Regions from separate parts of the Thioalkalivibrio sp. ALE16 genome, predicted to be linked through region 1. Evidence: predicted binding sites of a transcription regulator. Region 1 holds the regulator's gene; each other region holds the start of a gene.

What was found. The regulator sigma-54, encoded in region 1, starts transcription at its own class of promoters, with help from an activator protein. The targets are predictions, from matches to a motif close to TGGCANGNTNCNTGCTT.
Region 2: a site for sigma-54 is predicted at 7,323-7,339, ahead of F627_RS0112775 (TorF family putative porin). Genes of this name have one in related genera too.
Region 3: a site for sigma-54 is predicted at 5,112-5,128, ahead of flgA (flagellar basal body P-ring formation chaperone FlgA). Genes of this name have one in related genera too.

The regions. Positions count from the first base shown of each region.
Region 1 covers NZ_KB906360.1:59,135-69,284, reverse strand. The annotation lists gene F627_RS0107495 (calcium/sodium antiporter) at 1-195, shown strand, start outside; gene F627_RS0107490 (KpsF/GutQ family sugar-phosphate isomerase) at 192-1,169, shown strand; gene F627_RS0107485 (HAD family hydrolase) at 1,169-1,708, shown strand; gene lptC (LPS export ABC transporter periplasmic protein LptC) at 1,747-2,292, shown strand; gene lptA (lipopolysaccharide transport periplasmic protein LptA) at 2,273-2,800, shown strand; gene lptB (LPS export ABC transporter ATP-binding protein) at 2,797-3,567, shown strand; gene F627_RS0107465 (RNA polymerase factor sigma-54) at 3,657-5,138, shown strand; gene hpf (ribosome hibernation-promoting factor, HPF/YfiA family) at 5,155-5,493, shown strand; gene F627_RS0107455 (PTS sugar transporter subunit IIA) at 5,497-5,964, shown strand; gene hprK (HPr(Ser) kinase/phosphatase) at 6,016-7,047, shown strand; gene rapZ (RNase adapter RapZ) at 7,055-7,927, shown strand; gene F627_RS0107440 (PTS sugar transporter subunit IIA) at 7,979-8,404, shown strand; gene F627_RS0107435 (HPr family phosphocarrier protein) at 8,376-8,645, shown strand; gene F627_RS0107430 (PfkB family carbohydrate kinase) at 8,702-9,592, opposite strand; gene F627_RS0107425 (nuclear transport factor 2 family protein) at 9,729-10,139, shown strand; gene F627_RS0107420 (nuclear transport factor 2 family protein) at 10,115-10,150, shown strand, end outside.
Region 2 covers NZ_KB906370.1:49,159-59,308, forward strand. The annotation lists gene F627_RS0112735 (lysophospholipid acyltransferase family protein) at 1-767, shown strand, start outside; gene F627_RS0112740 (NYN domain-containing protein) at 801-1,568, opposite strand; gene F627_RS0112745 (DNA-formamidopyrimidine glycosylase family protein) at 1,701-2,522, shown strand; gene F627_RS0112750 (PQQ-dependent sugar dehydrogenase) at 2,635-3,795, shown strand; gene msrA (peptide-methionine (S)-S-oxide reductase MsrA) at 3,807-4,439, shown strand; gene F627_RS0112760 (gamma-glutamyl-gamma-aminobutyrate hydrolase family protein) at 4,684-5,526, opposite strand; gene F627_RS0112765 (amidoligase family protein) at 5,513-6,535, opposite strand; gene folB (dihydroneopterin aldolase) at 6,609-6,968, shown strand; gene F627_RS0112775 (TorF family putative porin) at 7,394-8,125, shown strand; gene F627_RS0112780 (P-II family nitrogen regulator) at 8,192-8,530, shown strand; gene F627_RS0112785 (ammonium transporter) at 8,566-9,819, shown strand; gene F627_RS0112790 (ATP-binding cassette domain-containing protein) at 10,146-10,150, shown strand, end outside.
Region 3 covers NZ_KB906359.1:35,625-45,774, reverse strand. The annotation lists gene flgE (flagellar hook protein FlgE) at 1-1,181, opposite strand, end outside; gene F627_RS0106535 (flagellar hook assembly protein FlgD) at 1,219-1,893, opposite strand; gene flgC (flagellar basal body rod protein FlgC) at 1,905-2,324, opposite strand; gene flgB (flagellar basal body rod protein FlgB) at 2,352-2,759, opposite strand; gene F627_RS0106520 (protein-glutamate O-methyltransferase CheR) at 2,978-3,793, opposite strand; gene F627_RS0106515 (chemotaxis protein CheV) at 3,999-4,937, opposite strand; gene flgA (flagellar basal body P-ring formation chaperone FlgA) at 5,233-5,922, shown strand; gene flgM (flagellar biosynthesis anti-sigma factor FlgM) at 6,029-6,343, shown strand; gene F627_RS0106500 (flagella synthesis protein FlgN) at 6,359-6,844, shown strand; gene F627_RS0106495 (flagellar brake protein) at 6,928-7,644, shown strand; tRNA gene F627_RS0106490 (tRNA-Pro) at 7,717-7,793, opposite strand; gene F627_RS0106485 (MerR family transcriptional regulator) at 8,129-8,485, opposite strand; gene F627_RS0106480 (integration host factor subunit alpha) at 8,469-8,768, opposite strand; gene pheT (phenylalanine--tRNA ligase subunit beta) at 8,773-10,150, opposite strand, start outside.

The DNA of each region.
Region 1 (10,150 bases):
CCGGCCCTGATCGCGCCGCTGGCAATCGACGCCGACGTCCTGGCACGCGACTATCCCGTGATGCTGGCACTGACGGTGGCCCTGTTCCTGATCGCGCTGGGCCGCCGGGGGCAGATCCTGCGCTGGCAGGGCGCCCTTCTCCTCATCGCCTTCGCAAGCTACCTTGTCTATTTGGGAATTACGGCAACTGCATGAACTTCAACCCCGAAACCACCCGCAACCTGGCCCTGGCCGTCCTCAACGACGAGGCCGAGGCCGTGCACAACCTCGCCCGGCGCATCGACGACAGCTTCCTCGAGGCCTGCCGCTGCATCCTCGAGTGCAAGGGCCGCGTGATCGTCACCGGCATGGGCAAGTCCGGGCACATTGGCAGCAAGCTGGCCGCGACCCTGGCCTCCACCGGCACCCCCGCGTTCTTCGTGCACCCAGGCGAGGCCAGCCATGGTGATCTCGGAATGATCACCCGCGAGGATGTGGTCATCGCGCTGTCGAACTCCGGCGAGACCGACGAAATCCTCACCATCCTGCCGCTGATCCGGCGCCTGGGCGTGCCGCTGATCGCGATGACCGGCAACCCCGGCTCGCGCCTGGGCGCCGACGCCACCGTGCACCTCGATGTCAGTGTCGAGCGCGAGGCCTGCCCGCTGGGCCTGGCCCCCACCTCCAGCACCACCGCGGCGCTGGCGATGGGCGACGCCCTGGCGGTCGCGGTACTGGATGCACGCGGCTTCACCGCCAACGACTTCGCCCGCTCGCACCCCGGCGGCCGGCTGGGCCGGCGGCTGCTGGTGCATGTCGCCGACATCATGCACACCGGCGACGCGATCCCGCGCATCACGCCGGAGGCCCCGCTGAAGGACGCCCTGTTCGAGATCACCCGCAAGGGCCTCGGGCTGGTGATCGTGGCCGGCGCCGACGACCGCATCCAGGGCGTGTTCACCGATGGCGACCTGCGCCGCACCCTGGATGCCGGGCACAGCCTGGACGGCCTGACCATCGGCGAGGCGATGACCACCGGCGGCCACACCGCGCAGCCCGACTGGCTGGCGGTCACGGCACTCGAGACCATGGAGAGCCGGCGCATCAACGCCCTGCCGGTCACCGACACCGACCAGCGTCTGGTCGGCGTGATCAACATGCACGACCTGCTGCGCGCCGGGGTGGCCTGATGAACCTGGATGCCGCGACCCTGCGCACCCGCCAGCAAGCCGTACGCCTGCTGATTCTGGACGTGGACGGCGTGCTGACCGACGGCAGCCTGTTCCTGGGCGATGGCGGCGAGCAGTACAAGGCCTTCAACAGCCGCGACGGCCACGGGATCCGCCTGGCGCTGGACGGCGGCCTCGACATCGCCATCCTGACCGGGCGCACCTCCGGGGTGGTCGAACACCGCATGCGGGACCTGGGCGTGGAGCACCTGATCCAGGGCCGCCGCGACAAGGGCGAGGCCCTGCACGAGTTGCTGCAGCGCACCGGCCATGACCCGGCGGAAGCCGCCTTCATGGGCGACGACATCGTCGATCTGCCGGCCATGCAGCGGGTCGGGCTCGGGATCGCGGTCGGGGACGCCCACCCGCTGGTATGCCGCCACGCCCAGTGGGTCACCGAGGCCCACGGCGGGCGCGGCGCCGTGCGCGAGGCCTGCGAGGGGCTGCTGGCCGCGCAGGACCGGCTGGACGCCCTGCTCGAGACCTACCTGAACGGATGAGCCGGCGGAGACGCAACCGGTACGGTCTGGCGCCGCCGTTGGTCCTGTTCACGCTGGCGTGCGCAAGCCCCGCAACCGCCGAGGTCACCCCGCCCGAGGGCGAGGTGACCCTGCAGATCGACGGATTCACGCTGCACGCCACCGGCGACGACGGTGAGCGGACCCACCGGCTGCAGGGCACCCGACTGCGCGAATTCGGCCGCGACGGGCCGCAGTGGGTGGATGCCCCGGAACTCGACCTGTTCGCCGATGGCGGTATCGAATGGCGCTGGACCGCCCCGGCGGCCCTGCACCGCCCGGCTGACGAAACCCTGGACCTGGTCGGCCCCACCCACGGCGTACAACCAGCCCGCGGCGAACGCGTGCAGACGGTGATCGACTCGCGGGATGTACGCATCGCCACAGACACCATGGTCGCCACCTCGAAGGCCCTCTCCACCCTGAACCAGCCCGGGCTGTTCCAGCGCGGCACCGGCCTGCGCGTGGACTCGCGAGCGGATACCATAGAGCTGTTCCATGACGTGTACTCGCTCTACAGCGAGGCGAGCGAGGAGGACCCCGCGCATGACCCCGATCCCGAATAGCCGCCGCCTGCCGGGCCTGCTTGCGGCGGCCGGCCTCCTCTCCGCCCTGCTGGCGACGCCGGCCCTGGGCCAGCAGGGATCGGGACCCTCGCTGCCGGTGGAGATCACCGCCGACCGCGCGGAGATGGACGAACGCCAGGGCCTGGGCACCTACACCGGGGACGTGATCGTGATCCGCGGCGACATGACGCTGGAGGCCGACACGGTCTACGTGCGCACCCGGGATCGTCGCCCCTACGAGATGGAGGCCCACGGCGAGCCGGCCCGCCTGGAATCCCCCGACCCCGAGACCGGCGAGATGCGCATCGCCACCGCGCTGCGCATCGACTACCTGCTGAACGAGGACCGCATGATCCTCACCGACCAGGCCCATGTGATCACCACCCGCGAAGAGGCGCGCGGCAAGCGCATCACCTACGACCTGACCACCGACGTGATCGAGGCCGAACGCGGCGAGGGCGACAGCGAACGCGTACGCATCACCATCCAGCCACGCGACGACGAATGAACGCACCCGCCACCAGCCCGGCGCCGGCACCCGCCGAGGCCCGTGATCGCCTGATCGGGCGCGAACTGACCAAGCGCTACGGCCAGCGCACCGTGCTCGACCAGGTGGATGTCGACCTCGCACCCGGTGAAGTGGTCGGCCTGCTGGGTCCCAACGGCGCCGGCAAGACCACCTGCTTCTACAGCCTGGTTGGGCTGATCCGCCCTAACGCCGGGCGCATCACCCTGGGCGGGCACGACATCACCCGCGCGCCCATCCACGTGCGCGCCCGCGCCGGTCTCGGCTACCTGCCCCAGGAGGCCTCGATCTTTCGCCGCCTGAGCGTGTGGGACAACCTGCAGGCCGTGCTGGAGCTGCGCCCCGGACTGGACCGCCACGAACGCCGGCGTATCGGCGACGCCCTGATCGAGGAGTTTCAGCTCGAGACCGTGCGCCACAGCCCCGGGATCGCGCTGTCCGGCGGCGAACGTCGGCGCGCCGAGATTGCGCGGGCGCTGGCCGGTGACCCGCAATTCATCTGCCTGGACGAGCCCTTTGCCGGGGTGGACCCGATCTCGGTGGGCGATATCCAGGATGTAATTCGCCACCTTGCAGCGCGCGGCATCGGTGTTCTGATCTCCGATCACAACGTGCGCGAAACCCTCGGGATCTGCCACAGGGCCTATATTCTGAGCGAGGGGCGCCTGCTGGCCGCCGGGACACCCGACGAGCTACTGGCCGATCCCCAGGTGCGCCGGGTCTATCTCGGCGAGAATTTCCGCCTGTGATTCCGGCACGCGCACAACCCGCGCCGGTGCACAAACCACGAGGCAGCATTTAAGATTGCTCTTATGGTCACCCGCGACCCGCACAGCCAATGCTGAAACCCGGCCTGAATCTTCAGCTGGGTCAAACGCTCACCATGACCCCGCAACTGCAGCAGGCGATCCGCCTGTTGCAGTTGTCCACGCTCGAGCTGCAGGTGGAGATCCAGCAGGCGCTGGAGAGCAACCCCATGCTGGAACAGGTGGAAGACGAGGACGACATGGGCGGGGCCGAGCGCCTGGACGCGGAGGGCGAGGTGGTGGAAGGCGACCGCATGGAGGCCACTACCACCAGCGATGAGGTGATTCCCGAGGAGCTCACCACCGACAGCCGCTGGGACGACATCTACGAACCGCCGCCCGCCCCCAAGGGCGTGGATGACCGCGACCCGCTGGAAAACACCAGCGACGACGACGGCGAGGGCCTGCAGGACCACCTGCTGTGGCAGCTGCACCTGAGCCACCTGACTCCGCGCGACCAGCGCATCGGCGCGGCCCTGATCGACGCGATCAGCCCCGACGGCTATCTCGAAGGCGACCTCGAGGCCCTGGCCGAGACCATCAGCCGCGGCGAGGAAGAGCCCGTCGGCGTGGATGAGGTCGAGGCAGTCCTGCACTGGATCCAGCAGTGCGACCCCCTGGGCGTGGGCGCGCGCGATCTGCGCGAATGCCTGGAGATTCAGCTGCGCGAACTGGCCCCGGACGCCCCCGCCCGCGAGGCCGCCCGGGCGATCCTGGAACACGGCATGGACAGCCTGGGCAAGCGCGATTATAAAGCCCTGCAACGCCAGTCGGGTGTGCGCGACCCGGACGAACTGGCGCGCGCCCTGGACCTGATCCGCACCCTGAACCCGCGACCGGGCGCGCAGATCAGTGCCGCCACCTCCGAATACGTGGTGCCCGATGTCTACGTGCGCCACACCCCGGAGGGCTGGCGCGTGGAGCTGAACCCGGAGATCGCGCCACGCATCCGTATCAACGACCTCTACGCCGGCATGGTGCGCCAGGTATCGGATGCCCGCGACAGTGCCTTCATGCGCGACCAGCTGCAGGAGGCGCGCTGGTTCCTGAAGAGCCTGCACAGCCGCAACGACACCCTGCTCCGCGTTGCCGAGGCGATTGTCCATCGCCAGCAAGGCTTCCTGGAACATGGCGAGGTCGCGATGCAGCCATTGATCCTGCGCGATATCGCCGAGATCCTGGAGATGCACGAATCGACCATCTCCCGGGTGACCACCCAGAAATACATGCACACCCCGCGCGGGGTCTTCGAGTTCAAGTATTTCTTCTCCAGCCACGTCGGCACCAACGACGGTGGCGAGTGTTCCGCCACCGCCATCCGTGCCATGATTCGCGAATTGATCGACGACGAACCCGCGAACAAGCCGCTCAGCGATGCCCGGCTCGCCCAGATCCTGGCGGACCGGGGCATCAATGTGGCGCGTCGCACCGTGGCCAAGTACCGCGAGGCGATGCACATCCCTTCATCCAGCGAACGCCGGCAGATGGCCTCCATGCCCACCGGCCACAAGTAACCAAGGAGTCCCGACCATGCAGATCAACCTGACCGGCCACCATGTGGACCTCACCGACGCCCTGCGCGACTACGTCAACGAGAAGTTCGCGAAGCTGGAGCGCCACTTCGACAAGGTCATCGACGTGCACGTCGTGCTGACCCACGAGAAGACCCAGAACCAGTTCAACAAGGCCGAGGCGAATCTCCAGGTCAGCGGCAATCACATCCACGCCGAGGCCTCCCACGAGGACATGTACGCCGCCATCGACGCGCTGATCGACAAGGTCGACCGCCAGCTGATCAAGCACAAGGAAAAGGTCAAGGATCATCACCGGGCCGAGGGCGCCCAGCGCAACCGCGAGCAGGCCTCCTGACCCATGTCCATTGCCGAGCTGATCACCGCCGAGCGCATCCGCCTGGAGCCGGAATGCTCCAGTCAGAAGCGGGCCCTGGAGGCCCTGTCGGAACTCCTCGCCGGCGGCGGTGATGCCGGCGGACCGGGCAGCACCGCGATCTTCGAGGCCCTGTCCGCGCGCGAAAAGCTGGGCTCCACCGGCCTGGGCCATGGGGTTGCGATCCCCCATGGCCGCCTGGCCGATCTCGAGGCTCCGCGCGTGGCCGTCCTGCGCCTGGAGAGCGGCGTCGACTTTGACGCCATGGACCACGAGCCGGTCGACATCCTGATCGCCCTGCTGGTCCCGGAGGCCGCCACCAGCGATCACCTCGACCTGCTGGCCCAGCTGGCGCGCGGGCTTTCGCAACCGGACACCATTGCCGCCCTGCGCCGGGCCGGCGATGCCGCCAGCCTGGAACAGGAACTCGTCCGCCGCTTCCGCGAGGGCTGATCCCGTGCGCCCCGCACCCTGCCACGCCACCGATCCCCGCCGGCCCTGCTCATGAACGAGGCACTGGGCGAAGGCGGGATTGCCCGCGACATCAACGTGGAGAGCCTGATCCAGGCTATGGGCAACCGCCTGGATCTGCGCTTCGTGCATGGCGAGCACGCCGCCCCCGACCGCAAGCTGGTCGGCGAGGACGGGGATGACCTGCCTCTGGCCGGCCACCTCAACCTGATCCGACCCAACCGCATCCAGGTCATCGGGGACTTCGAGGCCCGCTACATCGCCGGCCTCAGCGACGACCAGCGCAACGACCTGATCCTGGAGATGGCCCGCACCGGCACCACCGCGGTGATCTTCGCCGAGGACACCTGCCCGTTCTCGGAGATGCCCCATGCCCCGCAGGAGGCGCTGCCGCTGATCCTGTGTTCCAGCACCAGCAGCCACGAGATCATCGCGCTGCTGCGCTACTTCCTGCAGCAGCGTCTGGCGCACTTCGAGGTGCGCCATGGCGTGTTCATGGAGATCCTCGGCATCGGTGTCCTGATCAGCGGGGCCTCCAGCGTCGGCAAGAGCGAGGTGGCGCTGGAGCTGATCTCGCGCGGGCACCGCCTGATCGCCGACGATGCCCCCGAATTTGCGCGTATTGCCCCCGACATCGTGCGCGGTCACTGCCCGGCCCTGCTCCAGGACCTGCTCGAGGTGCGCGGGCTGGGGGTCCTGAACATCCGCGCCATGTACGGCGACTCCGCGATCAAGGGCGGCAAGTACCTGCGGCTGATCATCGACCTGCGCGATCACGGCGAGCCCTCGCCGGTCCCCGACGACCGGCTGAACGGCCGCCGCGGCGAGATCGACATCCTTGGCCTGCGGATCCCGCTGATCAGCCTCCCGGTGGCGCCGGGTCGCAACATCGCGGTGATGATCGAGGCCGCCGTGCGCAACCACATGCTGCACATGCAGGGCTACATCGCCGGGGATGACCTGCGCGCCCGCCAGCGCCGGCAGATGAGCGGCGAGGCCGAGGAGCCGCCCTACCACCGGGCCGTGCCCGCCACGACCGTCCCTAACCCGGACCCGGAGGGCTGAGCCCGCCATGCGCCTGCTGATCGTCAGCGGTCTGTCCGGATCCGGCAAGACCGTGGCCCTGCACACCCTGGAGGACGCCGGCTACTTCTGCGTCGACAACCTCCCCCTGCCGCTGCTGCCGGACCTGATCCGCCAGGTGCGCCAGGGCCACTACGACACCGAGGGCGATCGCCATCTGGCGGTGGGCGTCGACGTGCGCAGCGGGCTGGAGGCCCTGAAGGGGTTTGCCAGCCTGCTGGCCGGGCTACGGGCGGAGGGCCTGCAGGTGGAGGTCCTGTTCCTGCAGGCCTCAAGCGACGTACTGCTGCGGCGCTACCACCTGACCCGGCGGCGTCACCCGCTGGCGCGCGATGGCGTGCCCCTGGTGGAGGCCATCGACCGCGAACGCGAGTGGCTGGGCCACGTCGCGGCGGAGGCCGACCTAACGGTGGACACCTCGCGGCTGTCGATGCACGACCTGGCCCGTACCCTGCGCGACCGCATGGGCGAGCGCGGAGAGCACGAGCTGTCCCTGCTGTTCCAGTCCTTCGGCTTCAAGCACGGCGCGCCGATGGACTCGGACTTCGTATTCGACGTGCGCTGCCTGCCCAACCCCTACTACGAACGCGAGCTGGCCGGCCTGACCGGCCGCGACCCGGCCGTATGCGAGTTCCTCGAGGGGCACGGGGAGGTCGCGGCCATGTTCGACAGCATCCAGGGCTTTCTCTCGCAGTGGCTCCCGCGGCTGCTGGAGGACCACCGCAGTTACGTGACGGTCTCGATCGGCTGCACCGGTGGCCGACACCGCTCGGTATACCTGGTCGAACGCCTTGCGGGGGCGTGGCGGGACCGGGAACATGTTACTGTTAGCATCCGTCACCGCGAGCTGGGCAAGCAGTAACCACGAAGCGCGGGGGCAGGCCCCTACGGAACCCGCAATTGGAGCAGATCCATGGGCGTTGGTCTCATTCTGATCACGCATCAAAACCTGGGCGACACCCTCTTGCAGACCGCACAAAGCATGCTTGGCGGCCTGCCCGATGACTGCGAGTCCATGGCGATGTCCCAGAACGACGACCCCGACGAGGTCCTGGCCCGCGCCCGCGAGCGCCTGACCACTCTGGACAGCGGCGCCGGGGTACTGATCCTGACCGACATGTTCGGTTCCACCCCCTCCAACGTCGCCAGCCGAGTGGCTCGCGGGGCCAACGCGCGCGTGATCGCCGGGATCAACCTGCCGATGCTGATCCGCGTCCTCAACTACCAGCATCTCCCGCTGACCGAGCTGGTCAACAAGGCCCTGTCCGGCGGGCATGACGGAATCCTTCTCTGCGACCAGGAGTGCAGCGATGCCGCAGCGCGTAGTCCCCATCGTTAACCGTCTGGGGATGCACGCGCGTGCTGCGGCCAAGTTTGTCAGCCTGGCCAGCCAGTACGCCGCCGATGTCACCGTCTCCCGCAACCAGCAGGAGGTCAACGGCAAGAGCATCATGGGGGTCATGATGCTGGCCGCGGCCCAGGGCAGCGAGATCACCATCGAGACCGAAGGCGAGGACGCCCCCGAGGCGCTGGACGCGCTGACCGAACTGGTGGCCGACCGTTTCGGCGAAGAGGCCTGACCCTCCACTGACGCCTGTGTGCCGCTGAACAGGCGGCTATCCCCCTTCTCCCGGCCCTAACCCGGCCCGGCACCGAGGTCGGACACCGCCGCCGCCAGCCCCTCGAACCCGCGCTGCGCGAGCTTGCGCTCGGCCAGGCGCACGGCCGCGTACAAGGCCTGCTCGGGGGGGGTGCCGGAGACCAGCGCATCGATCAGGCCGGCATTGAAGGCATCTCCCGCACCCACGCTGTCCACCACCTGCAGACCGGGCGGGGGTGCACAGTGGTGGATCGCGCCACGGGCAGCCAGCCAGGCCCCGGCGCTTCCGGCCGTCACGGTCAGGATGCGGTCGGGGAAGCGGCTCGCCATCTGCCGCAGCGCGTCCTCCGGTGTATCCGCCACGGTGGCGGCCCAGTCCCGCGAAAGCATCAGGACGTCGGCATACTCCAGGCAGGCCTCCAGGCCGGGACGGGGTTTCTCCAGCTCCAGCGATACGGGCTGGTCGAAGATACTTGCGCGCGCGGCTGCCAGGATCGCGACCAGGGCTTCGGGGTTACGGCCCTCGAAGTGCAGCCAGTCGTATTCCGACCAGGGCACGCCGGAGACATCCGCTTCCTCCAGTTCGGGGAGATCGCGGTGGTGGACGATGGTACGGCTGCCGGTGGCCCGGGAACGCAGGATATGCGAGGTCGGCGTCGCTCCGGGCCGCCGCACGCAGTGCTGTACGTCCAGCCCGCGCGCCTGCAACTGCTCGACCAGGGCATCCCCGCCCGCGCCCCGGGCAATCACCGCGGCCAGCCCCGGGCGGTGCCCGAACTGGGCCAGGATCGCCGCGGTATTGGTGGCGTTGCCGCCGGGCTGGGTCGTGCTGGCGAGCGCGCGGATCTCCGCGTCCTCGGCGGGAAATGCGGCGACGTCGAGGGTATGGTCGAGGGTCACAATGCCGGTGGCGAGGATGCGTGCCATGCGGGCTCCAGAGGTCCGGGGGCGCCATTCTGGCGGCTCGAGCCGACCACGTCATCTCCCGGCCCGCCCCGCATTCGTCATCGGGAAGCGCTCCTGCGACAATAAGCATTCCGTTTCTGGAGCTCCCCCAACGCGTATGGCCACGTTCCCCTCTCCCCAGTCCGCGGAAGCCGCGTTCTACGAAGCCTTTCAGGCGGGCGACCCGCAGGGCATGCGCGAGGTCTGGCACGACAGCGACGAGTGCGTCTGCATCCACCCCGGGGGCGAGCGTCTGCAGGGCACGGACGTGATCCTGGAGAGCTGGGACGACATTCTGCCCGGCATGCGCGGCGTCGTGGTCCACCGCACCCAGGTGACGGCGATCCCGGGCGATGACCTCGTCCTGCACGTCCTGCGGGAAAACCTCTACGTCCACGGCGAGCGCCGGGGCGTGATGCTGGCGACCAACGGCTACCGCCAGGTGGGCGACAGCTGGCGCATGGTGCTCCACCACGCCAGCCCGGACCCGGAACCGGCCCCGGAATGGCCGACCGGGGGCATGCACTGATGGAGACCGAT
Region 2 (10,150 bases), on a different contig from region 1:
CGGTGGCCGAACGCAACCTGGAGCTGTGCTTCCCGCAGCTGAGCCCCGCCGAACGCATGCAACGCCTGGAGGCCTATTACCGCTACCAGGCACAGACCGTGCTGGACTATGGCCTGTTGTGGTTCGGCAAGCCGGGGCAGCATGCCGCGCGTATCCGCATCGAGGGCCTGGAACATTACGAGCGCCTGAGCTCGGCCGGCATCCCGGTGATCATCCTCGCGCCGCATTCACTGGCGCTGGACTACGGCGGCGTGCGCATGAGCCAGATGTTCGATGGCGTGTCCTTCGCCAAGCCGATGAAGAACCCGGTGCTGGAGTGGATCAACCACCGCAGCAGGACGCGCTACTCCGGCGACATCTTCGCCCGTGACCAGGGCCTGCGCCCGGCGATCCGCCAGCTCAAGCGCGGGCGCTTCTTCTATTACCTGCCGGACGAGGACCTGGGCGCCGAGGGCGCCGTCTTCGTCGACTTCTTCGGTGTGAAGAAGGCCACGCTGACCGCGCTGGCCCGTCTGACGCGCATGTCGAAGGCCGCGGTGCTCCCCAGCTTCGCCTGGTACGACCCCGCGGCGGATCAGTACGTGATGCGCCTGTGGCCGCCGCTGGAGGATTACCCCACGGGTGACGACGATGCGGATGCCCGGCAGATGAACGCAGCCGTGGAACGCGGCATCGAACAGGCCCCGGCGCAGTATCTGTGGTCCATGCGCCTGTTCCGCACCCGCCCCGCCGGCGAGCCGCGCCTGTACCCCGACCGCAAGCGCTGATCAGCCACCGCCTTCATGCGCTATTGGGTGGTGTCAGGGAGTCGCAGGCGTCGGGCGCGGGCAAACACTTCTCAGACCGTCGATGTGTTCGTGCAGGTCCGGGCGGATGGTTGCCCACATGGGGTCGAGGATGAAATCGATCCCTTCCCGTCGTGCCAGTTTGGCGGCTGGAACGAAATCGGAGTCGCCCGAGACCAGGATGATCTGATTCACCTGTTGCTTGAACGACAATGCGGCGATATCAATGCCCAATCGCATATCCACGCCCTTTTGGCGCAGGTCGAGGTGGAAATCGGCGTCGGTGATGTCCGTCCAGTCGCGCGCTCCCTGGCAGAGTGCATGCAGCGCGTGTTGCTTCAGGCGCCAGTGGACATGGTTGGTCGGCAGCTCCCCGAGCCGCAAAGCGACCTTTCGCTGGCTGCGAAGTGCGTCATGGAATGCCCGCCGCCATACGGCGACCTCGCTTCTGCCGTAGTCGACAGGGCTCTTGCCTAGTGGGGTGTGTCCTTTCCAGTTCGACGGGTGGGCGTCGTAGACAAATATGCGATAGAGGCGGGAAACCCGCGGCCCATTGCGTGGGGCGTTGAGATGATCAAGGGCGAGACCGTGGAGGGTTTTCGCGGTTTCTTCCGGGCCTTGCTTGCCGAAAATGCGTCGGCTTCGAACCAGAAAGAAGCCGGCGTCGACCAGCACCGCAGTCACGGCAGGACTTGCGTGGCGCAGAAACAAAGAGCCCTCGGGGTCGGCCTTCCCTGAATCATTGAGAGAAGGCTTACTGCCGAGGGCGGATCTATCTTTCATTCTAGGTACCTCCCTGTACCTTGACAAGTTTTCCGAATTTGGCCCAAGAGTGCCAATCATTCAAGGGGGGCGGCCTCAGCGTTCCCGATTGCATTCGTTTGATCCGGATGCGGCTCAAGGAGATGGGGTGCCATGCCCGAGGGCGATACGATCCACAAGCTGGCGGCGGCGCTGCGGCCCGTGCTCGAGGGGGTGGCGCTGAGCCGGGTCGCCACCCGTGTGCGCCGCGGAGATCCGTTACTGGAACACGGCGCGATGACCGCGGAGGCCGTGCAGGCCCGGGGCAAGCACCTGCTGCTGGACCTGGAGGCGGCGGACGGGCGGCGCTGGCAGTTGCGCAGCCATCTCGGGATGTACGGGACCTGGCACCAGTATGCGCCGGGCGCGGCGTGGCACAAGCCGGCGGCCGGGGCGTGGGCGGTGCTGGGCCTGCCGGATCGCGTGCTGGTCTGTTTCCACCCGCGTGAGCTGCAGTGGCGTCCGCGCGCGGACGGCGCACGGGACGTTCCCCGGCTGGATGCGCGGGTGGGCCCCGACCTGCTGGACCCGGCGATTGACCTGGATGCGGTTGTTGCCCGGGTACGCGATCGTGCCGATTCAGCCCGCCCGATCGTGGATGTGCTGCTGGATCAGTCCCTGGCGGCGGGGATCGGCAACATCTACAAGTCCGAGGTGCTGTTCCTGCAGGGGTGCCATCCACTGCGTCCTCTGGCACAGGTGCCGGAGGCCATGCTGCGCGGGTTGTACCGCGATGCCGAGCGCCTGCTGCGGCGCAATGTGAAGCCGGGGCCGCGGATTACCCGTGAGCGTGCGGAGGCGGGGGCGTTTCTGAACGTCTACGGTCGTCGGGGTGAGCCCTGTCACCAGTGCGGGGCACCGGTCGAATATGCCCGACTGGGCGAGCACCTGCGTGCGACCTACTGGTGTCCGGTCTGCCAGCCGGGGAACCCGTAGGCCCCCGCGGCATCCCAAAAGGATATGAATGATGCACGGCTCCTGGCCGTGCCGCCCAAGTCTCCAGCGGTATCCCGCCTCGCAGGCATCGCATTTTCCAAGGAGGTGAACCATGCAGACGCGCACGATGAAGACGAGCCGCCTTACCCTGGCGCCCGTGCTGGCCGGTCTGGTGATGGCCTGTACCGGATCCTCCGGGGTCTCGGCCGAGGGGCTGGGGGCCGGGGAGCATGGCCTGCAAGCCAGTGTGCTGCACGAGGGACTTAATCACCCCTGGGCCATTGCGTTTTTGCCGGAGGGCGGGGCGCTGATCAGCGAGCGCCCGGGCACCCTGCGCTGGTTCGAGGACGCCGGGTCCTTCGACGGCCGGGGCGAGTTGGTGTCCGGTGTTCCGGGCGACCTGCAGGCGCGCAACCAGGGCGGCCTGCTGGACCTCGCGCTGCATCCCGACTTCGCCGAGAACCGCTGGCTGTACTTCACCTATTCCGCAGCCGTGGATGGCGGGCTCACCACACGCCTGGCGCGCGCACGTTTCCAGGACCGTGAGCTTCAGGATGTGGAGACGCTGTTCACGGCCGAGCCGGGCGTCTCCGGGGGGCGCCACTTCGGCAGCCGCATCGTGTTCGATGACGCGGGCTACGTGTATATCAGCGTGGGGGATCGTGGCCAGCGCGATCATGCCCAGGACACCTCGACTCATATCGGCAGCATCATCCGGCTGCATGATGACGGCCGCGTCCCGGACGACAATCCGCTGGTGGATGATGCCGATGCCCGCCCCGAGATCTGGGCCTGGGGGGTGCGCAACCCGCAGGGCATGGTGATGGACCCCGAGACCGGCACCTTCTGGCAGAACGAGCACGGCCCGCGCGGGGGCGATGAGGTTAACATCATCGAGCCCGGCCTGAACTACGGCTGGCCGGTCATTACCCACGGCCGGGAGTATGCCGGCGGGCAGGTCGGCGAAGGCCTGACCGAGAAGGAGGGGATGGAATCGCCCCTGCATCACTGGACGCCCTCCATCGCCCCTTCGGGTATGGCGATCCTCCGCGATCCCGCCTTTGCCGACTGGGACGGCGATCTGCTCGTGGGCGGCCTGGCGCATCAGACCCTTCGCCGGCTGACCTTCGAGGGGCGCGAGCTGGTCAACGAGAGCGAGGTGCTGCCGGATCTCGACCGCCGCGTGCGGGACGTGCGCGTCCATGACGGGGCCATCTATATCCTGACCGACCACAATCCGGGGGAGCTGATCCGGCTCGTCCCGGCCGACTGACGGAGCCGCCGATGTTCGCCTTTTCCGAGCCGCGCATGCCGACCCCCGAACAGGCCCTGCCCGGGCGCGAAGAGCCGATGCCGGTCCCCGAGCGCCACATGGTCCTGGGGACGCCGCTGGCCCCGCCGTACCCCGAGGGCATGCAGGTGATCCATTTCGGCATGGGCTGTTTCTGGGGTGCCGAGCGGTTGTTCTGGCAGCAGGAGGGCGTGTACTCCACCAGCGTGGGCTACGGCGGCGGCTATACCCCGAACCCGACCTATCGCGAGGTCTGCAGCGGCCAGACCGGGCACACCGAGCTGGTGCGGGTGGTGTTCGACCCGCGGAAGGTTTCGCTGGACGCCCTGTTCCGTACCTTCTGGGAGGGGCACGACCCGACCCAGGGTATGCGCCAGGGCAACGATGTCGGCACCCAGTACCGCTCGGCAATCTACACCACCGACCCTGAGCAGACCGCGGCTGCCGAAGCCAGCCGCGAGCGTTTCCACGCCGCGCTGGACGCCGCCGGGCGCGGGGCGATCACCACCGAGATCGCCGAGGGCCCGGCGTACTACTTCGCCGAGGACTACCACCAGCAGTACCTCGCCAAGGTCCCGAACGGCTACTGCGGCCTTGGCGGCCTGTCCGTCCCCTATCCCACCTAGGTCGAAAGGCGTTTTTTACCACGAAGCCCACGAAGGCACGAAGAAAGGCCAGGTCAAAAGCGATTCACAGGAAGGTTTTAAGACCGGAAGAAGGCTGATGCGACGGCCTCCAGCAGCACGTTGATATGGTGCCTTGAGCGACCGTCACGCACTCGACCCTTCACCTGCAAACCTTCTCTTCTTCCAGACTTCCTGTGAATCGCCTTTCTTCGTGCCTTCGTGGGCTTCGTGGTGAATCAGTCTTTTAGCCGTTTTGGGTGGCGGCTTGGACGAGGGCGCGGAACAGGCGCTGGTGGCGGCGTTTCTGTGGGAGGTATTCGGGGTGCCACTGCACGCCGATGCACCAGTCGTGTTCGGCCTCGATGGCCTGGACCACGCCGGTCGATTCGCGGCCGGCGATCTTGAGGTCCCGCCCCAGGTCATTGACGGCGTGGTTGTGGAGCGCGTTCACGTGGAGCGTCGTGTCGCCCAGGATGTTGGCCAGAAGGCTGCGCGGGTCCAGCTCCACCGGCTTGACCGGCAGCAGGCTGCGGGCCTGCGGGGTTTCCACGTAGAACTCGGCCAGGTCGCGGTGCAGGGTGCCGCCACGTACCACGTTGACCAGTTGCATCCCGCGGCAGATGCCGAGGATCGGGCGGTGCTCGTCCAGTGCGCGATGGATCAGGGCCTTCTCCAGCCGGTCCCGGTCGGTGTCCAGTACACCGCCATGGGACTGGAACAGCCGGCGCAGTAACCACAGGGCCGGGTAGAATAGATAGCCGATCAGGCGCTGCGACAGGCGTCGCTCCGCCTGCCGGATGGCAGCCGCATCCGGTCCCTCGGGGAGGGTCTCGCCGTAGAGCTCGGGATCCACATCCGCCCCGCCGCCCACCACCAGACCATCGAAGCGCCGGTGACCGCGCGGCTTGCCCGGGCGCAGCCGCAGCGGACGGCCGCCGGCGCGCCAGACCGCGAGCGCTGTAAACAGCCAGGCGGGCCCGCCGCCCTGGTCGGGTCCGGTAATGGCGATCACCGGGCGGCGTGGACGCGGCGGCGCGGTATCGGCCACGGTATCGGTGGTCGTGCGGTCGGGCTCAGAACCAGTCACGGAGGCGCTGGCTCCAGTCGTCGGCCCAGCGGCCCAGGGCCTGGCCGGGGCGTTCCAGATATTCCCGCGACAGGCGCTCCAGGCGTTCCGGATCCGCCGCCAGGCGCTCGACCTCGACCCAGCCGTTGAACGGCCGCGCGAGGCTCCAGTCCGGGTCGTCGATCTCGCAGTTGGGCAGGCGGTAGTGGAAGGCCGGCCGTGGTTTGATCAGCTCGTGCTCCACGGGTGCCGCGTCGATCCTGCCGGAGTCCAGGTGGGCGAACAGCGGGAGCAGGTCCAGAGGGCGGTTGCGGGTCGGGTTGTGCGCCAGGTAGGCGTCGATCAGGCCCTCCCGGTCGGGACGAAAATCCGGATCCAGCACGTAGCGTACAAACGGGCCGGGAAAAGACCGAATGTAGGGAGACAGGCGCCGCGCCAGGTCAATGGCGCCCGCCGCGGTGAGCACTTCCACCATCAAAAGGAAGCTGCGCAGGACTGCCAGAAGCCACTCGGCATCGGTGCGGTGCACCTCGATATTGATCTGCAGCCCGAAGGCATAGAGAAACGAGCGTTCGGTACCCAGTGCGCCGGCCTGCTGCAGGGCGGCGCGCACCCGGTCCAGGCGGGGAAGGTCAGCCGTCGCGATCGGCGGCGCCACGATCTCGTGCGGGACCAGGCGGCCCGCGGCGTCCGCGAGCCAGCGCTCCAGCGCGGCCTCGTCGGAGTCGTCCAGCTCGATGCCCAGGCGCGCGAGGTGTTCGCGGTAGCCGCGGTCCTTCAGTACCCGGGCGTCCAGCTCCAGTTGGAAGTCGCCGACGTCCGTGTCGCGTACGTGGAAGACGAAGGCGTTGTCCGATTCGACGTGGCCCCCGAACTCGCCTTTCACGGTCTCGGCCATCGTCTCCAGCGACACCCCGGCCATCTCGATCTCCACGCCGATGCGTCGGGGCTCGCCATCCGGGTTGGCGGGCCAGGGGAGTTCGTGAAAGGGCTCGCTCATGCGTGTCTCGTAGTAATCGGGAGGCACCATGATAGCGGCTCGGTGTACCTCGTGCGGCCCGGGCAGTAGGATAGGCGCCGACCCACAGGAGCCCGCCGAACCCATGGATCGAATCTATCTGCGCGACCTCGAGATTGACGCCGTTGTTGGCGTCTACGACTGGGAACAGCGCATCCAGCGCCGCCTGCGATTCGATATCGAACTGGCGGCCGATACCCGCATCGCCGCCTACTCCGGCGAGATCGGCGACACCGTTGACTACGAGGCGGTGGCCAACGCCGTGCGTGCCATCGTCACGCGCGAGCCGCATGCCTTGCTGGAATCCCTGGCCGAGGAGATCGCCGAGGCCCTGATGGCCCAGTTCGGCACGCCGTGGCTGCGCATCAAGCTCGGCAAGCCCGGCGCCGTGCCCGGCGTGCGCGAGGTCGGCATCGAGATCGAGCGCGGCAGCCTTACTTCGTAGACCCGTGCCGGCGACCGGGCGCTGCCCCGGTCGGTGCCATCATCCCCACGCCGTGCTGTGTAATCGCGGGTCGCGAGGCGACGTGGCGATCTGCAGGACAAGGAGATGTTCACCGTACGTCCCGCATGGCCGCGTGTGCGTTGGCCGCGCCTGTCCCCGCCCCGATTTGCCTCTCCGACCCCGCCGCTTGCCGAAGGACTGAATCTTCCGGAATTCCGGACATGGTTCACAGTCCTCGGTCTCCGCACGTTTTTGGTGCGTGTGCACTTTTAGTGCGCACCAAATAAAGGCAAAAGCCCGTGGTTGGGCCGCAACAGGTGTTGCGAAAAGCCGATTTTGCTCCCTTTTGGTACTTGGCACAGCCCGTGCAAGGACCGGGTGTCGACTACGCGACACTCGATTGACCAATCTGGGAGATGACCAACATGAAGAAGTTCACCCGTTCCGCGCTGGCCGCTGCTGTCCTCACCGTAGGCTCCACCGGTGGCGTCGCCTTTACCTCCACCGCCGCCGCGGAGCTGTCCGTGAACATCGGCGCGGTGTCCAATTACTACTTCCGTGGTTTTTCCGAAACCGACGACGGTGCTGCCGTTCAGGGTGGTATCGATTACGAGCATGCCTCTGGTTTCTACGTGGGAACCTGGGTATCGAATGTTGACTTTGGCGTCGACGAGGGGAATGAAGATCAAACAAGCTACGAAATGGATCTTTATCTTGGATTTGCCGACGCGTTCGACAATGGGTTCGGCTACGACGTCGGTTACATCTATTACGCCTATCCGGATGCCCGAGACGATACCGGTTCCCTGAGTGCCGACTTCGGCGAGATCTATGGTGAGGTCAGCTTCGATACGGGCGTTGTGGGACTGTACGGCGGTATGGCCTACGTCGTTCACGACAGCGATGACTCGGCCCTGGAAGACGACGACATGTACTTCTACGCCGGCCTGGATGTCCCGTTCATGGACGTCTACAGCGCCGGCTTCCTGGTAGGTCGCACCAGCTTCGACGATTCCAACGCCGAAAACTACACCCACTACACCGCCAGCCTGACCCGTGATGCGGGCGACTGGGGCGAGTTCAGCTTCAATCTCGAGTATGTCGACGAGACCGACGAAGACCTGGGCGCCTGGGTGGGCTGGTCCAAGACCTTCTGATTCCGCATTACCGCCTAAAGCAACAGCGGGTCCGCCAGATGGCGGGCCCGACTACAGGAGTCTGACATGAAGATGATTACCGCCGTAATCAAGCCGTTCAAGCTTGATGATGTTCGCGAGGCGATCTCGGAGATCGGCGTACAAGGGATGACCATGACCGAAGTAAAGGGTTTTGGTCGCCAGCGCGGTCATACCGAGCTCTATCGCGGTGCCGAGTACGTGGTCGATTTTCTGCCCAAGGTGAAACTGGAAGTGGCTGTCGACGAGAACCTGGTCGATCAGGTGGTCGAGGCCATTTCCAAGTCTGCCAGCACGGGCAAGATCGGCGACGGCAAGATCTTTATCACACCGGTGGAGCAGGTCGTGCGTATTCGCACGGGCGAGACCGGCCCGGAAGCCCTTTAAGGCCTCCGTCTTCCATCGAATGAGGAATTTCAATCATGGAAATTGAACAGCAAGTTGTCGAACTCGCCTACGCAATGGACACCTTTTACTTTCTGGTGGCCGGCGCGCTGGTGATGTGGATGGCCGCGGGCTTTACGATGCTCGAGGCTGGTATGGTGCGCACCAAGAGTGTGGCCGAAATTGCAACGAAGAATATCGCCCTGTATTCGATCGCCAGCATTATGTACATGCTGATCGGTTACAACATCATGTACAGCGACGGCCTGAGCTCTATCATCCCGGGCCTGGGCTTCCTGATCTCGGGCGACAACGCGGTCGCGGACGTACTGGGTAGTGGTGGCGACATCTACTACTCTGATCGTGCCGACTTCTTCTTCCAGGTCGTGTTCGTGGCCACCGCGATGTCCATCGTGTCGGGTGCCGTGGCCGAGCGCATGAAGCTGTGGGCCTTCCTCGCCTTCGCGGTCATCCTGACCGGCTTCATCTACCCGATCCAGGGCTTCTGGAGCTGGGGTGGCGGGATCCTCGACCAGATCGGCTATCTGGACTACGCCGGTTCCGGCATCGTCCACTTCACGGGTGCCGCTGCCGCGCTGGCCGGTGTGCTGCTCCTCGGGGCGCGCAAGGGCAAGTACGGCAAGGATGGCCAGATCAACGCGATCCCGGGCTCCAGCATGCCGCTGGCCACCCTGGGTGTGCTGATCCTGTGGCTGGGCTGGTTCGGCTTCAACGGTGGTTCCGAGCTGAAGGTCTCGGACATCGAGTCGGCCAATGCCGTGGCCGCCGTGTTCGCCAATACCAACCTGGCCGCGGCCGGGGGTGTGGTCGCCGCTCTGATCACCACCCGTCTGGTGTTCGGCAAGGCCGATCTGACCATGGCGCTGAACGGCGCGGTCGCGGGCCTGGTGTCCATCACCGCCGAGCCGCTGATGCCCAGCCCGTTCCTGGCGATGATCATCGGTGCCATCGGTGGCGTGATCGTGGTCTTCTCGATCGTCGCGCTGGACAAGCTGAAGATCGACGACCCGGTCGGCGCGATCTCCGCGCACGGTACCGCCGGTATCTGGGGTGTGATGGCGGTCCTGCTGTCCAACCCGGACGCGACCTTCTTCGGCCAGATCGTGGGCCTGCTTGCCATCTTCGCCTTCGTCTTCGTGGCCAGCCTGATCGTCTGGGCCATCCTCAAGGCGGTGATGGGTATCCGCCTGAGCGAAGAGGACGAGGATGTGGGCGCCGACATCGCCGAGTGCGGTCTCGAGGCCTACCCGGAGTTCACCGGGAAGCAATAAACCCTCGTTAACCTGAACCGGGGTCGGGCCACAGGCCCGGCCCCGACATCGTCTCCTCCGACGCCGACAAGACAGTCTCCCAGGACTTGGATGTTGGCCTTTGGGCGCCCCTCCCCGGGCGCCCTTTTTTTGGTTCCAGAGCGGTGGGAGCGGGCTCGCCCGCGAAGCCCCTGCCCGCGCCGAACAGTGCGATCGACATCCGCCGAGGCAACCCGTCACGGCGGAGCGTTCGTCTCGCAGCAAGCAGCGCCTGCCCGTCCGGCCATTCATCCCGCTGCCCCGGCTTCGGTTACGATCGCCATTTCGCCGCACCGGAACCCTGTCGCATGGA
Region 3 (10,150 bases), on a different contig from region 1:
GCGGTGATCAGGTTCACCAGCTCCTGGGCGATATCCACGTTCGAGGCCTCCAGCGCCCCGGCCTGCACCGACCCCAAGTTGCTGGATCCGGGCCGATCCAGGCGCACATCACCTGCTGCAAAGGTTTCGGCCCAGTTGTTGTCACCCAGCTGTTCCAGGCCCTGCGGATTGGGGAAATTCGCCAGCGCCAGCTGACCCAGCTCCGTGGACTGCCCATTGGTGAAACGAGCGAACACCACGCCGGTTTGATCGATGTCGATACCGGTGAGCTGTCCAGAGGCAAAGCCGTCCTGATTCAGGTCATTGACGGAAAAATCTCCGCCGAACTGGGTCGTACCGTCGAAGCTGATATCGAATTCCAGATCATCTGCCCCGTCCAAGCTAGTGCCCGGGACGAATAATCCCTCTGCAGCGGGACTAACACCGTTCAACTGACCGCTTGGGCCAAAGTCCAGTGTTAGCGCAGATGCCGGTGTACCAGGAGTAGCCGGGTCATCTGGATACTGAACCTCTACCAGCTCACCATCGTCTTGACGCACCGCGACATGGGCGTTCCACTCGTTCTGCCCCGTCTTCACGAAGTAGAGGTTGGCGTCCCGCGCAATGCCCAGAGAGTCATACATCGTGAGCGAGGTCGAGAAGTTGTAGGTCTCCGGATCCTCGAGATCAAAATCGTCCGGATCGGCACTCAAAGCCGGCGCATCCGAACGCAAATTAATCAGTGCCTCGAGATTCTCGGTGGCCTGAGGGGCGGCCGTATCGGTTTGCAGACGCAAATCCCCGAGATTCGTACCACCCGCCTCGTCATAGCCCTGCAGGCGCAGGCCCTGGTTGTTCACCAGGTAGCCGTCGCGGTCGACCTGGAAGGCCCCCGCCCGGCTGTACACCGTGCTGCCCTGGTCATTAAGGACGAAGAAACCCTCTCCGTTGATCGCCAGGTCCAGGCCGTTCTCGGTGAACTCGGTCCGTCCCTGCGAGAACTGCTGGGTGACCGCCTGCAGTCGTGTGCCGGAGCCGATGGCTGTCTGGCTGATCCCGCCGAAGCTCTGGGCGAACACATCGCCGAACTCGGCACGGGAACGTTTAAACCCCGTGGTCCCCGAGTTGGACACATTGTTACCGGTGGTCTGCAGATCGGCCTGGGCCGCGTTGAGTCCGCTCAATCCGATATTGAAGGGCATGGGGTGTTTCCTCCGTCAGGGTTCTTGTTGCGGGGCGTCAGCCGCCAATCCGCCGTACATCCGAAAAGCTGATCTCGCCCAGGCCCTGCACGGTCAGTGCCAGCCCGGAGTCACTGCCCACCGCGACGCTTTCCACGCGGGCATCCAGAAAGGTATCCACGGCCTCCGACTGGGTCCCGGAGCGGGCCGTGGCCTTGAATTCGTAGACCCCCGGTGGCGCGAAGGTGCCGTCGTCGCGCATGCCGTCCCAGGTGAACTCCTGCAGGCCGCTGCCGGCAGCGCCCATATTCATGCGGCGAATGCGCTCGCCATTAGGGCTGTACACGTCGATCTGCAGCTCTTCGGTGGCGCGCTCCAGATCGACCGCGCCGTTCACCCGCCCGTCGGGCCCCAGCTCGCCAAACTCGACGGGCACCAGTACATCCTTGCCAACCAGCGAAGCCGCCTGCAGCGTCTGGTTCTGCCCCAGGGACTGCGCCAGCTTCTCGAAGGACTTGGACAGCTGCTCGATGCCGGTCACGGTGGAGAACTGCGCCATCTGGCCGAGGAAATCACCGTTATCCATCGGCTCCATCGGGTCCTGGTTCTCCAGCTGGGTGGTCATCAGCTTGAGGAAGTCGGACTGCCCGAGGCGGTCCATCTCGCCTTCCGGCTTCTTCTCCGGGCGCGACAGGCCGAGGCGATCCAGCAATTCGGGGGAAATCTGTGTCATGGCGGGCTCCTCTAGCCTTGGCCGATCTGCAATGTGCGCTGGAGCAGCTGACGCGAGGTCTCCATCACCTCGACGTTCGCTTCGTAGTTGCGCGAGGCGGACATCATGTTGGCCATCTCCTCGACCACGCTGATCGCCGGGCGGAAGATGTAGCCCTCCTCGTTCGCCTGCGGATGGTGCGGCTCGTAGTGGGCCTGTGGCGGGGCCTGCGACTCGGTCACGCCGGCCACCCGCACGGACGTCGCCGCACCATTCGGGTTGGCCTGATCCATCACGCTCTGGAACAGCACCTGCTTGGCGCGATACGCTTCGTCCGGGTTGGTGGCGGCGGTGTTCGCGTTGGCCAGATTCGAGGCGACGGTATTCAGGCGCACCGACTGCGCCGACAGCGCCGAAGCCGAGGTATTGAACAGACTGAACATGTTGCTCACGACATCGATCTCCCGATCAGGCCCGCGTTAACGGTCGCCCCTCAGGGCTTCGCGGATGCCGGAGACCCGGCGGTTAAGGAATTCCAGACTGCTCTGGTACTGGATCGCGTTCTCGGCAAAGGCGGCACGTTCCATCTGCGGATCCACCGTGTTGCCATCCAGGGACGCCTGCGACGGGACGCGATAAAGCGCCTCGGCCTGCCCGTTCATCGCCCCGGCATTGGGGTCGATATGCGCCGCCTGGCTACGCGCCATGGGCAAGTGATTGCCGCTCCCCGCCGCGGACTCGAGCACCGCGCGAAAGTCGATATCGCGCGCCTTGTAGTTCGGGGTGTCCGCATTGGCGATGTTGGAGGCCAGCAGCTCCATGCGCTGGGCGCGCACGTTGACCGCCTGCGGCAGGATGCCCATCGCCTTGTCGAGAGAGAGACTCATCGTTTCCGTCCTGTCCGCCCGTGGCGGACCCTCGCTACCAGAACCGGGACGCAGCCATTGCGGCCCTTTGCGAGGAGACCGATGCAATCGCTATGCCAGCGACGGGAATCCGTCTCGGCTGGGGACGCCCTTAGCGGGAAACGTGGGAAGGGGGCAATTCGAGTCGCGGCCGCATTGCGCGGGCGTTTCGGACCTGGCGGCCCTGCGACGGAGGGGCGTCAGGATTTGAGCCGGAGGACCGAGCCGTAGTCGGTGCGAACCGTCTCGAAGGCCTTGGTGTACGGGCCGGCCGTCTCCGAAGCGCCAAGAAACAGATAGCCGCCCGGATTCATCTGCCGGGCAATACCGTCAAGAACCTGTCGCTTGGTCTCGCCGGAGAAATAGATCAGCACGTTGCGGCAGAACACCAGGTCGAACTTGCCCAGTGCCGCGTAGCTGTCGATCAGGTTGAGCTTCTGAAAACGACAGCGCCGCTGGACCTCGGGAACGACCTTGTGGCCGTCCGTCACGGTCTCGAAGAAGCGCGCGCGGCGGCTCTCGCTCAACCCGCGCACAATACTCAGGCCGTCGTAGACCGCCCGCCGGGCGTCATCCAGGATCTTCTCCGACAGGTCCGTCCCCAGGATGGATACCGGCACCTTGCGCGGGGGGCGGGATTCCTCCCACTCGGAGACGACCATGGAGATGCTGTAGGCCTCCTGGCCACTGGAACAGCCGGAAGACCAGACCTTGATGCTGCTTCCCTTCGCAGCCAGCTCCGGCAACAACACATGCCGGAGGATCTCGAACGGAAAGCCATCGCGAAACCACGAGGTTTCGTTGGTCGTCATCGCGTCGATCACACGGGTGCGCAGCCGCGGATTCGGGGCTTGCCGCATCGCGTGCAGGAGCTCCGGCACGCTCTTGAAGTCGAACTCGTCGAGCAGCCGGGACAGTCGGCTCGACACCAGATACTGACGGCTGTCACCCAGCACCAGGCCGCAGCAGTCCTGCAGGAAGCGGGAAAACTCCTCGTAATCGCGGGAATCGATCACCGGTTCATCCCCGAGCACAGTCCATGGTGATTAGCATCCTGATGACGAGTCCTTGACAGCGGCGCCCGCGCCACGAAACGCAGGGGGAATCCCCGGTAGCGGGTTTCAGTATACGGTGTCGCAGGCGGGACACGACACTGGGCCCTTGTCGGCCATGTGACGCCGCCCCGGCCTTGCCGGGCGGCAACCCCGTTCCCCCCGGCGGTCATTCGACCTGTTGATCCTCGCGCCCGGTCTGGTCGAGCACCGCGTTGGCCAGTTCGTCGGGGTTGAATTTCGAGAGAAACGCATCGGCCCCGGCGCGCTTGACCATGTCGGTATTGAACTCGCCGCTCAACGAGGAATGCAGCAGCACCTTCAGATCTTTCAGGGCGGGATTGTCCCGGATCCGCGCCGTCAGCGTATAGCCGTCCATGCGTGGCATCTCGATGTCCGAGATCACCAGCTCGATCTGGTCGCGAACCGGGCCCTCCCCGGCCTTCTGCTCCAGGAAGTCGAGCGCCTCCTGACCATCCTTGAAAACCTCGTATTCGAACCCGAGACCGCGAATCGCCCCCTCGATCTGCTTGCGCGCCACGACCGAGTCGTCAACGATCACGACCTTGCGCCCCCCCGCTGGCGTGGCGTCCGCTCGGATGGACTCGGAGACCTCGGTCGGCAGAGGATTGACGATCGAAAGCACCCGTTCCACGTCGATGATCTCGACCAGCTTGTTGTCGATCTCGGTGACCGCGACCAGGAAGGACTCGCGCCCCGTACCACGCGGAGGGGACTTCACGTCCTGCCAGTTCACATTCACGATCCGGTCCACGGCCGACACCCAGAACCCCTGAACCGAACGGTTGAACTCGGTGACCACCACCTTCTGGTCGCCGCTGTCGCTGGCACCGGCCGCGCTGCGCAGGCCCATGGCGCGCGCCAGATCGATAATCGGCACCGTGCCGCCCCGCAGCGTAGCCACACCGCGCACCACACTCATCGACCCCGGGATCTGGCGCAGCGGCGGCGACGGGATCACCTCGCGCACCTTGAACACGTTGATTCCGAAGGTCTGTGATCCACCCAGGTGGAACAGCAGCAGTTCCATCCGGTTCTGACCCACCAGCTGCGTTCGCTGGTTCACATCGTCAATGAATTGACTCATGGTGCTGCTCTCCTTGTCCCGCGCCCATCTGCCGCGAGCCGCTCCCGGGAGCTCAGTGTGCACCGCGCACCCCCGGGCTGTCATTTGCAATCGCCTGTATGCGCCTTCTGGCGCCGCTTCCCAGGGATAACGGCATTGAACGCCGGGCCTTGAGTCGGGCACCGCCCGGACAACTGGCATCAAACCTGCATAGCTTCGGGTCCGCGAACGGACGCGGCAGACCCGGGGTATTCCCTCGGGCGGCGAGGACCGGCATATGCATCCACATACAACCTGTACATCACGCTGCATCCCCATGGGGCTCATGGCTCTCGTGGCGTGGTTCGCGCTCTCCGTGCCGGCCCACGCCGAGATCCACCCCGTTGCGGAGATCCGCGCGGCCGCGGAACAGTTTCTGTTGCAGGAGCTGGACGCCGAACATAGCGACGACATCAATATCGAGATCGGCCAGCTCGACAACCGGCTCCGGCTGGCCTACTGCCATGACGGACTCAACGCCCGTTTCCCGCCCGGCGGCCGCCGCGACGGCAATACCGCGATCCACCTTCAGTGTGCGGGCCCGGTCACCTGGCAGCTGTATGTCCCGGCCACGGTGGAACGTTACGCTCAGGTGCTGGTGGCCAGTCGCAACCTCCCTCGCCAGCACACGCTGACCAGCGGCGATCTGCGCTTCCAGCGCATCGAGACGTCACGCCACGCGGGCAGTTATCATGAAGACAAGTCGGCCCTCATCGGTCAGCAGACCCGGCGCAGCATTCGTCCGGGCCAGATCATCGGCACACAGCACGTCACCCAGCGCGAGATCGTCAGCCGCGGCCAGCGGGTCACGATCCTTGCCGAAAACGGCTCGATCGCCATCCGCATGCAGGGCGAGGCCCTGGAAAACGGCAGCCTCGGGGACCGCATCCGGGTCAAGAACACCTCGTCCGGGCGCGTGGTCGAGGGCGAAATCCAGCCCTCCGGGCACGTCCGGGTGACACTTTGATGCCGACTCTGTGATCGGTGTTAAAAAAACCACCGCCACAGGGCTACAGTTTCAGCACACGCGGCCGTAAACACTTGCAGCACAGTTACAACGACAGGACGGCACAATGGATATCAAGGGCCTCAATACGAACAGTCTGCGCCCCGACGGCCAGAGCTCCACGGTCAAGGGCCGCGAGGACTCCAGCGGCGCGCCCAACCGGGCGCAAGGGTCGGATAGCGCCGCGACCACCGGTAACGATTCGCTTACCCTGACCGGCGCCGCCCAGGCGATGAGTTCGGCCGCCAGCGCCGGCGAGAATGCCCCGTTCGACGCGGCGCGTGTGGCCGAGCTGCGCGAGGCGATCGCCAGCGGCAACTACCCGGTGGACAACGAACAGCTGGCCGACCGCATGATCGACCTCGAGCGCCTGCTGCGCTAATCACGGACCTCACCGATGAACACCGACACGCGCCATCGCCTGCTGCGCTCCCTGGAAACCTCGATCCGGCTGGCCCACCAACTGGAAGAGGCCCTGATCCAGGAGACCCGCGCGGTCGAGGCGCGCACCCCGGAGACCCTGCAGGAGGTGGTGGCGACCAAGCAGGGGCTGCTGCAGGACCTCGAGACCGAGACCCGCCAGCAGCGCGCTATCGCCGAGGCCGCGAGCGAGTCATTCACACCCGAGGGCATGGCCCGCCTGCTCTCGCGCATGGACGACGGTGCCGTCCTCAACGATCACTGGCAGGCCCTGCGCCAGTCCATCGAGCGCTGCAACACCCTCAACCAGGGCAACGCACGCCTGATCGATCGCGATCGCCAGCGCGTGGAGCTCTCCATGCAGATCCTGCGCGGCGAAGAGGCCGGCCCGGCGGCGACCTACGACCCCTACGGGCGCACCCGCCCCAACACCCGTGGCGGACGCCGTATCACACAAGCCTGATGCAGCTTATTCGCACCGATGCTGGCATTTCGGATGCTCGACCAGTACCTTGCGTCCTCACACCCAGCTAACGTCACGGACGCATGGACGAAACCGACTACACGGTCGACAAGCCGGACCGGATCGCCGGCATTCTCAAGGACCTGGACCACAAGCTCACCCTGGTCAGCGTCCGGCTCGACGCCGACGGCCCGCTGTACACCTCGGCCCTGGTCCGGCTGGACCCCGCCGCTAAGGAACTCTTTCTCGACGAACTGAATCCGCCGCGCGCGCACCAGCATGTCACCTCCGGTATGCCCCTGCGGGTATTCGCCGCGCTGCGCGGCGTGGCCGTACGCTTCTCCACCACCGTGGCCCGGATCGAACATGAAGAAGGCGGCGCCCTGTACGCCTGCCCCTACCCCGAAACACTGGAGCATCTCCAGCGCCGCGAAACCTTCCGCGTTCACATCCCCATGGCCCAGCGCCCGCAGATCGAACTGCGCGCGCCCGGCTGGAAGGGCCCGGTCATCGGCGAGCTCGTCGATCTCTCGGGCCAGGGCATGTGCATCGAGCTGGCCACGGCCACGCTCGACACGCTGGAGACCGGCACCACCCTCGCGTTCACCAATCTGCTGCTCCCCGACGTCAGTGAGCGGCTCTCGGGCGACCTGCGCCTGGCCAACCGGCGGCGCAGTACGCGGGACGGCTACGAGTACGCCGGCTTCGAGATTGTCGGGATGACCCAGTGGCTGGAGCGCCAGACCAACCTCGCCTTGCTGCATTACCAGCGCGAGGCGCGTCGCCGCTCGATGGAATAGACCCGCCCGGACAAACTCGGACGTCAGACACAAAAAAGGCCGCTACAAGCGGCCTTTTTGATGCTTCCCGTTTGGTCGGGACGGCAGGATTTGAACCTGCGACCCTCTGCACCCCATGCAGATGCGCTACCAGACTGCGCCACGCCCCGAAGCCGCGAACTATATCCGATTCCCCGCCGTCACGAAAGCACCCAACACCGTCAAAGCGAACCGAGCGCCCATCACGGCACACGAGTGTTTAGTTCACCACAGAGTGCACGGAGGACACAGAGAAACGCGAGGGAACGGAAGGCATCGATGGATGCCGGATTCGGAGGACGGAGTGGGCCCGATAGGGCGCAACCCGCCACCCGTTAAGGCGTTCGGCCAGACCACATACCGACACCCAGGGTAGTTATCCGCGGTCAGGCCCTAACGATCTTCTCCGTGAACTCTGTGCCCACTGTGGTTCAAAAGGCCTTTCTGAACACGGGTGCCGGGAAGGTCAGGCGCGGAGCGTGCGCAGTACGGACTCGAGCTCGGAGATGGTGTCCTGGATGATCTGCTGGGCCTGCTGGCGATCGCCCTTCGCCTCATCACCGGAGAGCTTCTGGCGGGCCCCATTGATCGTGTAGCCCTCCTCGTACAGCAGAGCCCGGATCTGGCGGATCAGGATCACGTCCTGGCGCTGATAGTAGCGGCGGTTCCCGCGGCGCTTCACCGGCGCCAGCATCGGGAATTCCTGCTCCCAGTAGCGCAGCACGTGCGGCTTGACCTGGCACAGCTCCGCCACCTCGCCGATCGTGAAGTAGCGCTTGCCCGGAATCGCGGGCAGTTCCTGGTGGTTACTCGCCTCCAGCATAGCTCTCTACCCGCTCGCGCAGTTTTTGCCCCGGGCGGAAGGTAACCACACGTCGCGCGGATACCGGGATCTCCTCGCCCGTCTTCGGATTGCGTCCCGGACGCTGGTTCTTGTCGCGCAGGATGAAGTTGCCGAAGCCCGAGAGTTTTACGCCCTCGCCTGCTTCCAGCGACTGGCGCATTTCCTCGAAGAACATCTCGACGAATTCCTTGGCCTCGCGCTTGTTGAGACCCAGTTCCTCGTTTAGCACGGCGGCAAGATCCGCCTTGGTAACAGCTGCCATCGCCTTATTGTCTCAGGGTTGCGTTGAACCGGGCCTGGAGATGCTGCATCACCGCGTCGGTGACGCCAGCCACATCCTGTTCGCCTAGGGTGCGATCAAAAGCCCGTAAAATCAAGCCCAAAGCCAGGCTCTTCTCGTCCGGATTCAAGCCCTTGCCCTGGTACAGATCAAACAGGCGGACATCCTGCACCAGCTCCAGGTCCAGCTCCCGGATGGCCGCCAGCACGTCGCCGGCGGCAACCGATTCGCCGACCACCACCGCCAGATCGCGCCGGATCGACGGATAGGGCGACAGCGGGCTGAACTGGGCCACCGGCGCGCGGGCCACGGCGACCGCGTCCAGGTCGAACAGGTAGACGGGCTCCACGTCGAATCGCTCGCACAGGGAGGGGTGCAACCGCCCGACCCAGCCAATCGCCTGGCCATCCACCAGGACGCGCGCTGACTGACCATCATGCAACGCCGGGTGCCGTTCCATACGGAAGCCCAGCTCCCCGGAGACCCGCTCGCAGAGGGTCTCCACCACCCCCTTCGCGTCAAAGAAATCGATCTTCCTCGGGGCCCCTTCCCAGTGCTCCGGTGCCGCCCGGCCGCCGAGCAGACCGGCCAGGCGTGCCTCCTGGCGCAAACCCGAGGCGTCCGGAACAAACCGCAGACCGTGCTCGAACAGCCGCAGATCCGGTTGCTGGCGCGCCTGGTTGTACGCTGCGGCAGTCACCAGTCCCGGCCACAGCCCGGGACGCATCACCGCCAGGTCGGACGAGATGGGATTGGCCAGGGCCAGGGGTTCGACGTCCGGATAGAACGCCCGGGCCGTGTCCGCCGCAACAAAGCTGAAGCTGATGATCTCGTGAAACCCGCGGCGCGCGAGCCCGTCGCGCAGTGACCGCAGGGCATTGTCCGGGGTCACCGGCGCTACGGGCGTCGGCAGGGTCTGCGGCAGGGCATCGTAGCCGTGCACCCGCGCCAGCTCCTCGATCAGGTCCTCTTCGCGTTCCAGATCGAACCGCGCGCGCGGCGCCCGCACCGACCAGCCGTTACCGACCGTCTCCACCTCGCAGTCCAGCGCCCGCAGGATGCGTTCGATCTCGGCGGCATCGAGTGTGACCCCCAGCAGGCGCTGGACTCGCTCCGGGCGCAGGGTGATCGCGTTCTCCCGGTGCGGAGCCGGCGTCTCGCCGGTCTGCTCGACCGGGCCGCACTGCCCTCCGCAGATCGCAAGAAGAAGCTCAGTGGCGCGCTCCATGGCCCGGGGGACCAGGGTGGGATCGACCCCGCGCTCGAAGCGGTGCGAGGCATCGGTGTGCAACCCGTGGGCCCGGGCGCGGCCGGCCAGGGCACGCGGGGTGAAATGCGCGCACTCGAGGATTACCCGCGTGGTG